4 regions of the Priestia sp. FSL P4-0332 genome follow, and region 3 is predicted to be linked to each of the others. Evidence: riboswitches for the same ligand, from Rfam matches in the RefSeq annotation. Region 3 holds a riboswitch; each other region holds the start of a gene.
The links. A riboswitch is a leader RNA that binds a small molecule or an ion and turns the genes downstream of it on or off. The one in region 3 is predicted to bind S-adenosylmethionine.
Positions count from the first base shown of each region.

Region 1: another riboswitch for S-adenosylmethionine. It lies ahead of MKY06_RS27080 (hypothetical protein); the one in region 3 lies ahead of mtnW (2,3-diketo-5-methylthiopentyl-1-phosphate enolase).
Region 2: another riboswitch for S-adenosylmethionine. It lies ahead of metE (5-methyltetrahydropteroyltriglutamate--homocysteine S-methyltransferase); the one in region 3 lies ahead of mtnW (2,3-diketo-5-methylthiopentyl-1-phosphate enolase).
Region 4: another riboswitch for S-adenosylmethionine. It lies ahead of metK (methionine adenosyltransferase); the one in region 3 lies ahead of mtnW (2,3-diketo-5-methylthiopentyl-1-phosphate enolase).

Region 1 covers NZ_JBBOUA010000002.1:32,513-36,030, forward strand. The annotation lists gene MKY06_RS27075 (SDR family oxidoreductase) at 423-1,268, opposite strand; SAM riboswitch class I at 1,453-1,562, shown strand; gene MKY06_RS27080 (hypothetical protein) at 1,655-2,086, shown strand; gene uraH (hydroxyisourate hydrolase) at 2,878-3,408, shown strand; gene MKY06_RS27090 (response regulator transcription factor) at 3,493-3,518, shown strand, end outside.
Region 2 covers NZ_JBBOUA010000001.1:3,463,754-3,467,271, forward strand. The annotation lists gene metE (5-methyltetrahydropteroyltriglutamate--homocysteine S-methyltransferase) at 1-1,982, opposite strand, end outside; cobalamin riboswitch at 2,133-2,321, opposite strand; SAM riboswitch class I at 2,401-2,511, opposite strand; gene MKY06_RS18000 (hypothetical protein) at 2,592-2,843, opposite strand; gene MKY06_RS18005 (metallophosphoesterase family protein) at 3,143-3,518, opposite strand, start outside.
Region 3 covers NZ_JBBOUA010000001.1:1,239,595-1,243,112, reverse strand. The annotation lists gene MKY06_RS06320 (methylthioribulose 1-phosphate dehydratase) at 1-143, opposite strand, end outside; gene MKY06_RS06315 (2-hydroxy-3-keto-5-methylthiopentenyl-1-phosphate phosphatase) at 140-805, opposite strand; gene mtnW (2,3-diketo-5-methylthiopentyl-1-phosphate enolase) at 802-2,046, opposite strand; SAM riboswitch class I at 2,126-2,232, opposite strand; gene MKY06_RS06305 (pyridoxal phosphate-dependent aminotransferase) at 2,363-3,518, opposite strand, start outside.
Region 4 covers NZ_JBBOUA010000001.1:4,727,965-4,731,482, forward strand. The annotation lists gene MKY06_RS24740 (glycosyltransferase family 4 protein) at 1-67, shown strand, start outside; gene metK (methionine adenosyltransferase) at 99-1,301, opposite strand; SAM riboswitch class I at 1,434-1,551, opposite strand; gene pckA (phosphoenolpyruvate carboxykinase (ATP)) at 1,926-3,515, shown strand.

The sequences.
Region 1 (3,518 bases), on a different contig from region 3:
TTTGACAATCCTTTGGGCCTTTGTAGGTATATTTGTTAACACATTAGGATTAACAAGTGAAATGCTACTTCTCAATATTGTTGTTATACTAGCAACTATTTTTCTTTTAATTACATTTATTATAGGAAAACTAGGAGGTGAATAGTTCAGGCTATACAAATTCATCAAATAAATGGAATTTGTTTTTTCGACGAACTATTCTAATCTAAGCAATTGAAGGTAAAAAATAGCTTCATCCCTTAACCGAGGTAAATTTTCATCTGTTTTCTTACTTTAAATGATAGCAGCTTCAACTAAATCACTCAAATTGATCTTTTCTCATTAAAAAAACCACCTCTTCTTAGAAAAGAGGTAGTTTTTTATAGTTTATTTATTCACCAGTTACATAATAGTCTCTTACTATATAGATTTTCACTTAATTGTTATATCCAATTTGCTTTATAGTCTCTAATATACGTTTTTATACTTATAGGCTGCTTATGTGTAAGTTTTTCAAAATCTTGAGTAATTCCTTTGGCTAAGCCGAGCTTAGTTGGAAAGTGAATACCAATTACTACATTAATGAACGCTTCATTCTCTCCTATCTGAAGCATAAACTCTTTGAACTCTTTCACAGAAGGGTTTTCGTAATGAATGTTAGTTTCTAATACCTCTGTCATGATAGTAGCTACTTCATAAAAGTCAACCGCTTGATCTCCGGTGATTACGTACTTTTGATTATGATGCTTTTGACTATCTCGTATGGTAATGTAAACAACTTCTGCAATATCTCTTGTATCTACAAAACTTGTCTTTCCTTTTCCTGCGGGTATAAAAATTCGGTTCCTTTCTTTTATCTCTTTTCCAAGAAAGTCATTTAAATTTTGCATAAAATATCCTGCACGGATAAAAGTATAAGGAACGTTCAGCTTTTTAAGCATCTTTTCATTTTTAAAATGATGGATAAAGGGTAAAAACTGCACATCTTTTACAGATAAATAAACAATATGATCGACGCCATTCTCTTTTGCTTGATGTAAAAATAATTCAAACTCAATTTGATCACCAGGAGGGTACATGAGAAAGATCTTATTAATATTTTTTAAGGCAGATTCAAATGTAGTGGGATCTGAAAAATCAAGAGCTATAAACTCATACTCATTTCCATATTTTTGTTTAGCCTTTTCTACATTCCTTACTGCGCAACTTATACGCATTCCTTTTCCTTTTAATTTTCGGGCTACTTCAAAGCCTACTTTTCCATTAAATCCGGTAACAAGTGTATTCATTTTATTCCTCCGTTATGAATGCTTTTCATTGTTCTATAAATGAGACGATCCTTAACCACTCCTTTTAGTTTAAGCTACTTCTCAGGTTTAAATGTAACTGACATAACAAAATCATTTCAGTTAATCCATCCTTTATTCCTTTACTTTTCTGTTAAATATGGTAAAATTATCTTTAATTTTATACTACTTATCGAGAGAGGTGGAGGGACTGGCCCTATGAAACCCAGCAACCTTCAAACATTTGTTTGAAAAGGTGCTAATTCCTGCAAAGTTAGTTGCTTTGCAAGATAAGAAACATATTGCAGAATATGTAACCTCTCTATTTTATAAATAGAGAGGTTTTTTGTATGGAAAATACTTTAACTTTAATGTACAGGAGAATAGAGATGCAGACTAAATTAGCGCTAGAAACGTATAAGCAACCTGCAGAATTAGTATCATTTGAAATCACCTCATTCATTTTTAATTTTTACAATCATATCTGGAATCAACATAAGCTAGATCAAATTCCTTCGTATTACGCTGGGGAAGGTGTTCTATATAATAATAAAGAGTTTACAACAAATGATCAGATAAAAGCTGAAATTATCAAAACGTTGTTCCATATGGGAGATAACTCGATACTAATAGACAGCGTAACTTGCAATAAGAGAGGGAGATCAAATGATTGGGATGTAACAGCTAATTGGAGTACAACATTATTAAGTGAAGGGGATAAGACTATACTCGGTACAACACACTTTCAAATTTGTAATGCTAAGATCGTAAGAGAAACCATAACATTTACTAAGGGATTCCTTATGGGTTCTTCTCTCTAAAAATTTCATTATCATTTGATAGAATCTTATCGTATTAATAATCCCTCAATAGACGTGACTTTTTGGAGATAAATAAGTTGAGCTTGAACTATGTAACAGTTGCTGAGTGGGTTAAAAAGGGAACTGATTAAAAATATGCGATACTTTTGCTTTTTACTACAGGGATTTTCGACACTGTATAGAAGTTTAGTTCTAAGGTTTGATCAATTGAAGACGTTAGAAATTTTCTCGTGCAAAATCAAAAAAAGCCTCTAGCTAAATAAAAGAGGCTTTTTTAAACAAATTTTCTTCCTACCCATTTTTCTGTAGTCTCCCTGCAAATAACATAGCAAATGCTAGGAAAAATCTTGTTATAGAGAAGATCATAACTACGGAATTGAGCTCCCCATCGAATCTGTTAACTAAAGGCTAATTAAATAAACTCTATGTGTAAATGGTTCTTAGTTCTATTTGGATAATAATCATTTCGAGAATAAGAATACCAGTATGAATATCCCCTCCTTTCCTCCCGTAAACAATTCCTCCATCTTGATCTGATATACTTAGAAAGTAGTTACTATTTATTAGCAAAGTTCTACATAATCCCTCTACTTACAAAGTGTTGAGTGGTAAGCTAAAAATTTAGTGTATCTAAAAGGAAGTGGAAGATACCGAGCCTTCTTATAATCCATCTTTATAATAAAAATTTTTTATAAAAATAATTAGTTAAGAAAAATGTAAGATTTTCGTTAGAGTTTTGTAAGTTATCCTAGGTATCTTATTGGTAGAAACCAAATAAGGAGGAGATTCTAATGAAAAAATATGTAGCAAGTATTGCAGGAGTAGCTGTACTTTCATGTGCAGGTTTTTTAGGTTTAGGACATGGGGGTCAGGTTTTACAAAAACTTGGTGATGGAAATACTGTAGCACATGCGGCAAGCAATCAAAGTGATTCAAAAGAAATGGAGAAAACACAAGCTCCAGCAAAACCAAAGGGCGGCCTTTCTACACATGTTCTTGATGAGGCAAAGGGTAAACCGGCACCTAATATAAAAGTAAAAGTATACCGTGTGAACGAAGATGGAAAAATGAACTATCTACACACGGCAAAAACGAATAACGAAGGTCGAGTTGATCTATTGCTCTCTCCAAAAGAAATGACAAAAGGAACATATGAAATTCATTTCTTTGTAGGAGACTACTTTGAGAAGCAAGGTACAAAAGCGTCGGATGAGTTTTTAGACGAGATTCCACTTCGTTTTAAAGTAACGAATCCAAAACAGCATTACCACGTGCCAATTGTAGCAGCACCAGGCGGATATAGTACGTATCACGGAAGTTAATATGAAGATTAAAAATAGAGAAAAAAGGGGATACGTAGGTATTCTCTTTTTTTCCTTATTTATTGAACGAATGAAGGTGACGTAATGGCGAAAAAAATTTTAATTGTAGA
Region 2 (3,518 bases), 2.2 Mb from region 3:
TTGATGGCATCAATAATCTCTTCGAATTCTGAATAGCACATATGCGTGTGAATTTGCGTCTCGTTTTGCACCGATACCGTTGCTAGTTTAAATGCATACACCGCAGCGTTCAAGTAGCTGTCCCAGTTTTCTCGTTTTAACGGCAATCCTTCACGCAGTGCCGGTTCATCTACTTGAATCATTGAAATGCCCTGACTTTCAAGTGCTTCTACTTCTTTTCTAAGAGCAAGCGCAATTTGATTTGCCACGTCGTAGCGCGGGATATCATCACGCACAAACGACCAATTTAAAATCGTAATCGGACCCGTCAGCATTCCTTTAACCGGCTTATTTGTTAGAGACTGTGCGTAGACCGTTTCTTTGATCGTCATCGCCTGCTCATACGATACATCTCCGTAAATAAGCGGCGGCTTCACGCAGCGAGAACCGTAAGATTGCACCCAGCCAAACTTCGTAAACTGAAAGCCTCCTAATTTCTCACCGAAGTATTCGACCATGTCCGTACGCTCAAACTCTCCGTGCACAAGGACATCTAAGCCGATGTCTTCTTGAATTTCAATCCATTTTTTTATTTCCTCGTTAATGTACGCTTCATATGCTTCATCGCTTAACTCGCCTTTACGCCATTTTAAACGCTCTTTTCGCACTTCTTTTGTTTGCGGAAAGCTTCCAATCGTTGTCGTTGGAAGAAGCGGCAGTTGAAACGCTTCTTGCTGAACGCGTTGACGTACGTCAAACGGCGCTTGTCGCGCTGCTTTATAGCTGTGCAGCTGCTTCAGCTCTTTTTGCACGTCTTGATGATTTCGAAAAGATGAACCATTTAATGCTTGAATCGCCTGTTTGCTTACGTTTATTTCTTCTTCTATCGACTCTTTTCCTTGCTGCACTGCTTTTGTTAAAAGCGTGATTTCCTTTAGCTTTTCATCTGCAAAAGAGAGCGCATTTTTCAATACTGGATCAATGGTTTCTTCATTTTTCACCGTGACAGGAACATGTAATAAACTTGATGAAGGCTGCAGAATCAAACGGTCTTTTGATACGGCTTCTTCAATTTCACTAAGCGTTAAAAGCTGTTCGTCCAAATTTTCACGCCAAATATTTCGTCCGTCAATCACTCCCGCAGCCAGCACTTTATCAGTTGGAAAACCATATTTATTAAGCACAGTGAGATTTTCGCCTCGGTCATGCACAAAGTCTAAACCGATTCCTTCAACAGGAAGAGACACAACTTCTTTGTAGTGATCAACGCTGTCAAAATACGTTTGCAAAATGACTTTTACATTCGGTGCTGCTTCCTTCAAAGTTTGATAGACTTCTGTGTAAAGCGCCAGTTCTTCTTTTGATAGCGTTGTAGATAAAATTGGCTCATCTATCTGCACCCACTCTACTCCTTCTGCCTGCAGCTCCGCTAAGATAGTTGCATAAAGCGGAACAAACTGTTCAACTACTTCTTTAAACTCACTTTTTTTATATCCTTTTGACAGCTTCACAAATGTTACTGGACCTACAATCACGGGCTTTCCTTCAATATTCAGCTTTTCTTTTGCTTCTTTGTAAAACTGAAGCGGGCGATTTTCTACAAGTACCGGCGTACATTCCTCAAGCTCCGGTACGATGTAGTGATAATTTGTGTTAAACCATTTTGTCATCGTAGAGGCTACCGCACCTTTTGTTCCTCGGGCGATGTCAAAATACGTTTCAAGCGATACTGGTCCTCCGTTATACTCAAAGCGCTTTGGCACTAGACCGAACATAACAGCTGTATCTAACACGTGATCGTATAAGCTAAAATCGCCGACTGGAATCAATTCAATTCCTGCGTCACGCTGTTTTTTTAGATGCGCTAGACGAAGAGCTTTAATTTCTTGAAGAAAGATACCTTTCTCTAGCTTTCCTGCCCAAAACTGCTCAAGCGCTTTTTTCCATTCTCGTTTTTCACCAATTCTTGGATAACCTAAGTTCGAACTTTTTACACTGCTCATTTTTTCCACTCCCTGTATATTTTTTTATCGGTAAACTAAAAAATCTCTCTTTTCGAAATGAAAAGAGAGATAATACGCATACTTAACTAGAGTTGAGACAGCCTGTTTTTCTCAACACGTATTCCTCACTCCTCTCTATATCCCGTAGAGCTTAAGTGCATACAACAGGCAGGTCTCCTGACTTAGGTTCATCGCTTCCTATCCCTTCCCATTTCAACATGAAACAGTGGTTAATAAGTTGCTCCCCATTACAGTGGCGGGACCGCGCCGGCTTTTCACCGGTCTTCCCTTTTAAGCTGCGTACATTCGTTACACAGCACCTGATGCATTTTTATAAAATTGTCCATTCAAAACATATTCACATAAAATAAAAAGCCTCTCTATCACGAATAGAGAGGCATAGTATCTATGAAATCCTCTCTTATTTTTCAAAGCTGTACGCTTTGCAGGATGTAGCACCTTTTCAACAAGAATGTTAAATGGTTGCCGGGCTTCACAGGGCCAGTCCCTCCGCCTCTCTCAATAAGAGTTTTAATTGTTTATAATATTTTGAATGTAGAGTCATCTTAACACCTTAGATTTATGTTGTCAAAAGAAATTTCAAAAAAATTAGTTTTTAGGAGGCGCTGACGCTAATTTTTGCCTTAACAATTTGTAATCGTCTTTTCGGTGCGTTTCAATTAAATCTTTGGCTCCCTGGTGATATCCTGACGAATAAATATACTCTACCGCTGTTTCGATAAGCTTTCTTTTTTCTTCGGCACACTCCCGGTCCATTAAGGGGAACAGTCTACCTAAAAGGTCATTTAAATCTTCCTTGATAAAACGATCAAGTCCTTCTTGCATCTTTTCGTTTGCCATGATTGCTCCTCCATTTGCTGTGTATGTTCTAAGCCTCTATAAACAGGCATTTCACTGTAAATTTTAAGATAAAGTTAAGTCATTAAACAGTATATCAAGTGAATGTTTTTCTTCAATTACATATGTAATACAAATATATGACAAATATAGAGAATATATCATCATTCATTATCTATTATAACGTTTGACTGAGCCTTCTGCTACAAGGTTTCTGTAAACATTATGCATAATCTTCCAAAAGTCTGCCTGTGAATTACGGGCAGGCTTTTGGCTAAACATAGCTTTCTATTCTCTTGTTTTTACAAACAATTTCTTCGAGGTCGTCCAAAATCCTTCCAAAGAAGAGGTCCTAATATGTTGTACCTGCTTACAAAAAACTCCGTAAAATTATAATTATTTAAAATTAAAGGCGGATCAAAATCAAGAGGAGCACCGGCGCCTCCTGACAATACAAAATCAGTGCCTCTTCCAAACATAAACGACCCGTTTCTATTTTTTCTAATAAACTGCTCGTCATATGCATGCACGTGGCTAACGAGAACTTTTTTCACGCGGTGTTCTTGAATTAAATCAAAAAATTCTTGACTTTGAGGAGTCGTTACAGGAAACCCTTCAAGATTTGACCACCGGCCAATATTTGGCTGCGCATGCATGGCTACGACGGTATTACGAGGA
Region 3 (3,518 bases):
CTTGCTGATACAAAGAAAGTTGTCGGATTTTGATCCACTTTAATTGCTAAGTTTCCGCTTGTACCGAAGAACCAATCGCGCTCTGCCAGCTCATCTTTTATATCCGCAAGCTCATGCAATCTTTGCTGAGCCATGATACTCATGCTTTCACCTCTTCTGTTAATTCTTGTAAATGATGAATCACATCATAAAAAGTAGAAAAAGGACGATACGGTAGAGATAGCTCTTCACATTTTTTGATTAAAAAGTCACGTGCAATGACCGTATCAGCTAATTTGGCAGCCTGCAAATCCGTAATGGAATCGCCAATAACAACCGTATGATCTCTTTCATCTGCAAGATGGCGAATAATCGTTGGCTTACAGCAGCCGCAGTTATTTGTACACTGTTTATCACATGTATGAGGCCACGTAATGGAAATGCGCTCACCGGAAAAATCAGATCCGTTGCAGTAGAGCATTTCCTCTGCAACTCGATTTCCCAAAAGTGGTTTTACAAAAAAGTCAATTCCTCCGCTTACAATATAAAGCGGAATATGGTGCTCTTTTGTATAGGCAATAAAATCATCAAATCCATCTCGAATAGCAGACGTCTCTAAAATATAAGAAATAATATCTTCCTTTAATTCCACGGGGAGCAAGGCAAACATTTGCCCTACTCCTTCTTGAATGGAGACGCGCTGTGCCAACACGTCGTCTTTAATACTTTCCCACTCCGGAGGAGCAAATTGCTTCATAATAGCAATAATGTTATCGCTATTTGTGATTGTTCCATCAAAGTCACAAAAGATTTTTAACGATGTCATGCTTTCACCTCTACTGTTCCCCATAGTTCTAAGGCTTTTTGCAACTCTTTTGATTCTTCCGCTTTTTCGGCTAGTGTTTGATGAGAGAGTACTGCATCTATCGCCGCACGGAATGCCTTTCCTCCTCCGATAGCTCCGTCTGGATGACCGTGAACTCCGCCTCCTGCATTAATAATGCTGTCGATTCCAAAGTCCTTCATAAGCTGCGGTACCATTCCAGGATGAATTCCTGCTGAAGGAACCGGGAAAGACTGCTTATATTTGTATACAGGACGCGTTAATTCGTAGGCAATGCCTGTCGTATCTTCAAGAGAAAGCGCTACGCTTCCGTATGGTGATGGAAACAGTGAAAAATCTGCTCCGGCTAAGCGCAATAGCTTTCCAAGCAGTAATGAATTTGAAAAACCGTAAAATTCTGATGGCGTAAGCGCTCCGCTAACAGCTGGGTGTGCCATAATCGGCAAGTTAATTTCATCATCTTCTCGAAGTTCCTGCAGTACGTCTAACCCGTAAGCAAATGCGTTGAATAAAAGAGCATCGGCTCCTAGCTCAGCTGCTTTTCTCGCTTTTTCTTTTAATTCAAACGTTCGTCCCGTTAAATTAACAGCATACAGCGTGCGGTGTCCCGTTTTTTCGTATACTTCATTCAGTACTTTTTTCCCTTCTGTAACACGAGCTTCAAAAGGTGTTCGTTCACTATCAAACAAAATCTCGTCGTCTTTAACCAAATCCACTCCGCCAAGCGCTTGCTCACGCAGCTGAGTTGTTAAGTACGTCATACCTCTTCCAATCACGCCTTTAAAAATACTCATCACAAGCGGACGGTCATAAACGCCTAATTTCTCTCGGATACCTTCTATTCCAAAGCGCGGTCCTGGGAATTCAGCTAATAATTCATCAGGAAAATCCAAGTCTAATAATTTCACTTTTCCATCAAGTGATAGTTTTCCGAAAACCGTAACTAAAATAGCCGGTAAATCTTTTGAAAAGTTGGCAGTTGGATAAGCAATTTTGACAATAGCCTGCTTAATTTCTCCGCCTAAATATCCGTTTACACGTTCGCAATCTTGAAGCTCAGTTACTGACACGACGCGCCCTTTATGCTTTTGAAGCTGCTGTTGATCTAAAAGCGGCAGATCTGTCCATGAGCCGACGGTTAGTCCTAAAGCGATTCCTTCCGCTTTTTTATGAAAATTCCCTTTATTATCATGTAGTAAGTAGCTTGCAACGATTTCGCTCATTATGCTAAAAACTCCCTTGCTGTTTAATATCGTTAATAAAAAAGCCTCTTCTGTGATTAAGAAGAGGCTTTCGTTGCTCTTCTTATCTCTCAGCTGCTGCTGCAAGAATTAGCACCGTGCTTAACATGCGTTAAGTCGGTTGCCGGGCTTCATCGGGCTAGTCCCTCCACCTACTCTTAATAAGAAAGTTGCTATTTATTTAAATTGAATTCGTAGATTATATACTAAATAAAAAATACCGCTAGGATTTATAGGTTATTAATCTCGTTAACTTCTTACATATTAAGCCAACTCAAAAAGAGTTGTCAATGCGTTTTTAAAATAAATTTAATTTTTTTATTCGAGATACAGCTTCTCTCATGCGCTCTTCATCCGTCAGCAGTCCTACGCGCACATAGCCTTCACCATATGTTCCAAAGCCTACACCAGGCGCAACTACAACGTGCGCTTTTTCAAGAAGTAAATCTGAAAACTGTTCGGAAGTATATCCTTTAGGAACTTTTAGCCATGCAAAAAAGGAGCCTGCTGGAGATGTAACATCCCAACCAATTTCTCGAAGCCCTTGAATAAAGGTATTGCGTCTAGATTCATAGCGCTTAACTAAATCATTCACACATTGTTGAGATTCCAACAGAGCTGCGGCTGCTGCCTCTTGAACCGCCCCAAAGAGACTGACATACATATGATCTTGAAGAAGATTAATAGCTTCTACTACACTTTCATTTCCTACAGCAAATCCAACTCGCCATCCCGCCATGTTATACGTTTTAGAAAGAGTATAAATTTCAATTCCCGTCTCTTTTGCACCGGAAGTCTGTAAAAAGCTGATTGGCTTTTTACCATCAAATCCAATTGCTCCGTAGGCAAAGTCGTGTACCACACAAATATCGTGCTTGGCAGCAAATGCCACGGTGTCTTCAAAAAATTCTGCCGTTGCCACTGCACCAGTAGGATTATTCGGATAGTTTAAAAACATGAGTTTTGCCTGTTCTTTAGCACTTTCACTTATCTCTTCGTATACGGGTAGAAAATGATTTTCAGCCGTGAGCGGCATCACTTCCATCTTTGCCTTTGCAAGCTCTACTCCAGACCAGTAATCAGGATATCCAGGATCCGGAACCAGCACCGTATCTCCAGGGTTTAACAAGCACTGCGGGATTTCAACAAGTCCACCCTTTCCGCCAAATAAAATGGCTACTTCTTTTTCAGGATCCACATCGACGCCATATTCTCGCTTATAAAAAGTCGCCACAGCCTCTTTTAAAAACTGGTGCCCCCGAAATGGAGAATATTTATGATGCATAGGATTAGCACTTGCTTTTTGCAGTGTTTCTACAATATGTGAAGGAGTAGGCTGATCAGGATTTCCCTGCCCTAAGTTAATAACGTCGTGCCCTTGGGCCATTACTTTTCCTACCTTGCCTACAAGTGATGCAAAAAATTGTTTTGGTAAACTTTTTAATAGTTCCGAT
Region 4 (3,518 bases), 3.5 Mb from region 3:
TCAGCATTTGCTTTCAGAATATGAAAGTGTCGTAGAAAAATCTGCTGCAGGTATTCAATGGGCATAAAAAAATCTCCGTTTTCACGGAGATTTTTTTATTATTTAGCTAAAGCTTGAGTTTTTAATGCTTCCGCTTTGTCTGTGAACTCCCAAGGAAGCTCCACATCCGTACGACCAAAGTGGCCGTAAGCTGCTGTTTGCTTATAAATTGGGCGACGTAAATCAAGCATTTTAATGATGCCTGCTGGACGTAGGTCAAAGTTTTTGCGTACTACGTCTACTAGTACTTCTTCAGAAACTTTTCCTGTACCGAATGTATCAATTGAAATAGATACTGGTTGTGCAACACCAATTGCATATGCTAGTTGTACTTCACATTTATCAGCAAGATCAGCTGCTACAATGTTTTTCGCAACATAACGAGCTGCATAAGCTGCTGAACGGTCTACTTTTGTTGCGTCCTTACCAGAGAATGCACCGCCGCCGTGACGAGCATATCCGCCGTAAGTATCAACGATAATTTTACGACCAGTTAAACCAGCATCTCCTTGAGGACCGCCGATTACGAAACGTCCTGTTGGGTTAATGAAATACTTTGTATTTTCATCAATTAACTCGTTTGGAACAACTGGATTAATAACATATTCTTTTAAGTTACGTTGAATTTGCTCTAACGTTACTTCTGGGTGATGCTGGGTTGAAATAACAATTGTATCGATGCGAACAGGTTTGTTGTTTTCATCATATTCAACTGTTACTTGTGTTTTACCATCCGGGCGAAGGTAAGGAAGAATTTCTTCTTTACGTACTTCTGTTAGACGGCGAGCAAGTTTATGAGCTAATGAAATTGGAAGAGGCATTAATTCTTTTGTTTCGTTACATGCATAACCAAACATTAACCCTTGGTCTCCAGCTCCGATTGCTTCGATTTCTTCATCTGACATTTGACCTTCACGTGCTTCTAACGCTTGGTCTACACCAGCAGCGATATCAGCTGACTGCTCGTCGATAGATGTTAATACTGCACAAGTTTCAGCATCAAATCCGTATTTTGCACGAGTATAGCCAATTCCTTTAATTGTTTCACGAACTGTTTTAGGAATATCCACGTAAGTAGAAGTTGTAATTTCACCACTTACTAAAACTAAACCAGTTGTTACGCTTGTTTCACAAGCAACACGAGCATTTGGATCCTTTGCTAGGATAGCATCAAGAATTGAGTCAGAAATTTGGTCACAAATTTTATCGGGATGTCCCTCTGTAACAGATTCTGACGTGAACAGACGACGTTGTGTTGACATCAGTTTTCCTCCTTATAAATACGATACATTGTGATACGGTACTCATTCCCTTATTTTCACTACACGTTAAAAAATATAAAAAAACCTTTCCTTGTATCGAGGAAAGGTATCAAATTCTACATAAGCCTTTCACTCTTATCGATCAAGGTTGTGCCCTTGCATCAGGTTAGCACCTTATCGTCTACACAAAAAAATGACGATGGTTGCTGGGTTTCATAGGGCCTGTCCCTCCACCAGCTCGGGATAAGAGAGTATCCGTTCAAGGACATATAATACATGAAAAAGCGCTTCACTGTCAACAACATTCAAATGGAAATCATCTCTTTATGTTTGAATCTGTTTTAATGTAACATACTCAAATTCCGAAATAGTACATCTTATTAAGAATCATCACTAAGTTTAGTTAATAAGACAGATCAAAATGAGGCTTTCACTTAAAATAGCTTCACTTTTTTTGCTCCTATCACATATACATGTGTCTAAAATAGGTATAACGTACATTTTTTTATAATAAACAAACATTTTTAGTTAAATAGTATAGAATAATTAAATAAATGTGTTATACTAATTATAAATTTCAAACATTAATGAATAAATAATAGCTAAAAAAGGAAGGTAGTGCACATGAGTACTGTTGATATGTCTATCGAATTAAATGGTTTGCTTCAATTAAAAACAACAAAACACCAATTATCTGTTCCACAACTTGTTGAAAAAATTCTAGCTCGACGCGAAGGAACGCTGACTTCTACAGGTGCTGTGTCAGTCGAAACCGGAAAATATACAGGTCGCTCTCCTTTAGATAAATTTATTGTAAGCGATGCTGTGTCTTCAAAAACGGTTGAATGGGGACCTGTCAATCAGCCAATTTCTGCTCAGCGATTCGATGCGCTATACAAAAAAGTCTTAACCCACTTAAAGAAGCAGGATGAACTTTTTGTTTTTAATGGATATGCTGGAGCTGATAAAAAGTATCAGTTACCAATTCAAGTAGTTAATGAATTTGCATGGCATAACCTATTCGCTCAGCAGTTATTCATTCGCCCTTCAGCCGAACAAAAAACAAATGATGATGTGAAGCCGTTTACAATTGTAGCAGCTCCAACGTTCAAAGCTGATCCTGAAACAGACGGGACGAATTCTGAAACCTTCATTATTCTTTCGTTAGAGCGACGCATCGTGCTAATTGGAGGAACTGAATACGCTGGTGAAATGAAAAAATCTATTTTCTCAGTGATGAACTTCTTGCTTCCTCAAAACAATATTCTATCCATGCACTGTTCTGCTAACGTAGGAGAAGAAGGTGACGTTGCATTATTCTTTGGTTTATCTGGAACGGGTAAAACAACGCTTTCTGCTGATGCAAACCGTCGTTTAATCGGAGATGACGAGCACGGTTGGTCAAGCTCTGGTGTATTTAATATTGAAGGAGGATGCTACGCGAAGTGCATTCAGCTTTCCGAAGAAAAAGAACCGCAAATTTTCAATGCAATTCGCTTCGGCGCCGTACTGGAAAATGTAGTGTTAAATCAAAATACGAAAGTAGCAGATTACAATGATAATAGTTTAACAGAGAATACTCGTGCCGCTTATTCAATTGACTCTATTGATAATACGGTATTGCCAAGCGTTGCTGGGCACCCTACAGCTATTGTCTTTTTAACTGCTGATGCCTTCGGCGTCTTGCCTCCAATCAGCAAGCTTACAAAAGAACAAGCGATGTACCATTTTCTGAGCGGATACACTAGTAAGTTAGCTGGAACAGAGCGCGGCGTAACATCGCCACAGGCTACTTTCTCTACATGCTTTGGTGAGCCTTTCTTACCCCTTGCTCCAACAACTTATGCAGAAATGCTAGGAAAGAAAATCGATGAACATAATGTAAATGTATACCTTGTAAATACTGGATGGACCGGCGGTGAATACGGCGTGGGCGAACGAATGAAGTTAAGTTACACTCGAGCTATGGTTCAAGCAGCCCTTGAAGGAGAACTAGCTAATACCGAAACAGTAACAGATGCTATTTTTGGTTTATCGATTCCAACTCATGTTCCGGGAGTTCCTGATGAAGTGCTTCAGCCTTCTAAAGCATGGAACGATGCGACAGCTTATAACCAAAAGGCAACTGAGCTTGCTGCTAAATTCAAAGCTAATTTCAAGCGTTTTAATGATGTAGCATCTGACATTTCAACATTAGGCGGACCTAGAGTCTAATAA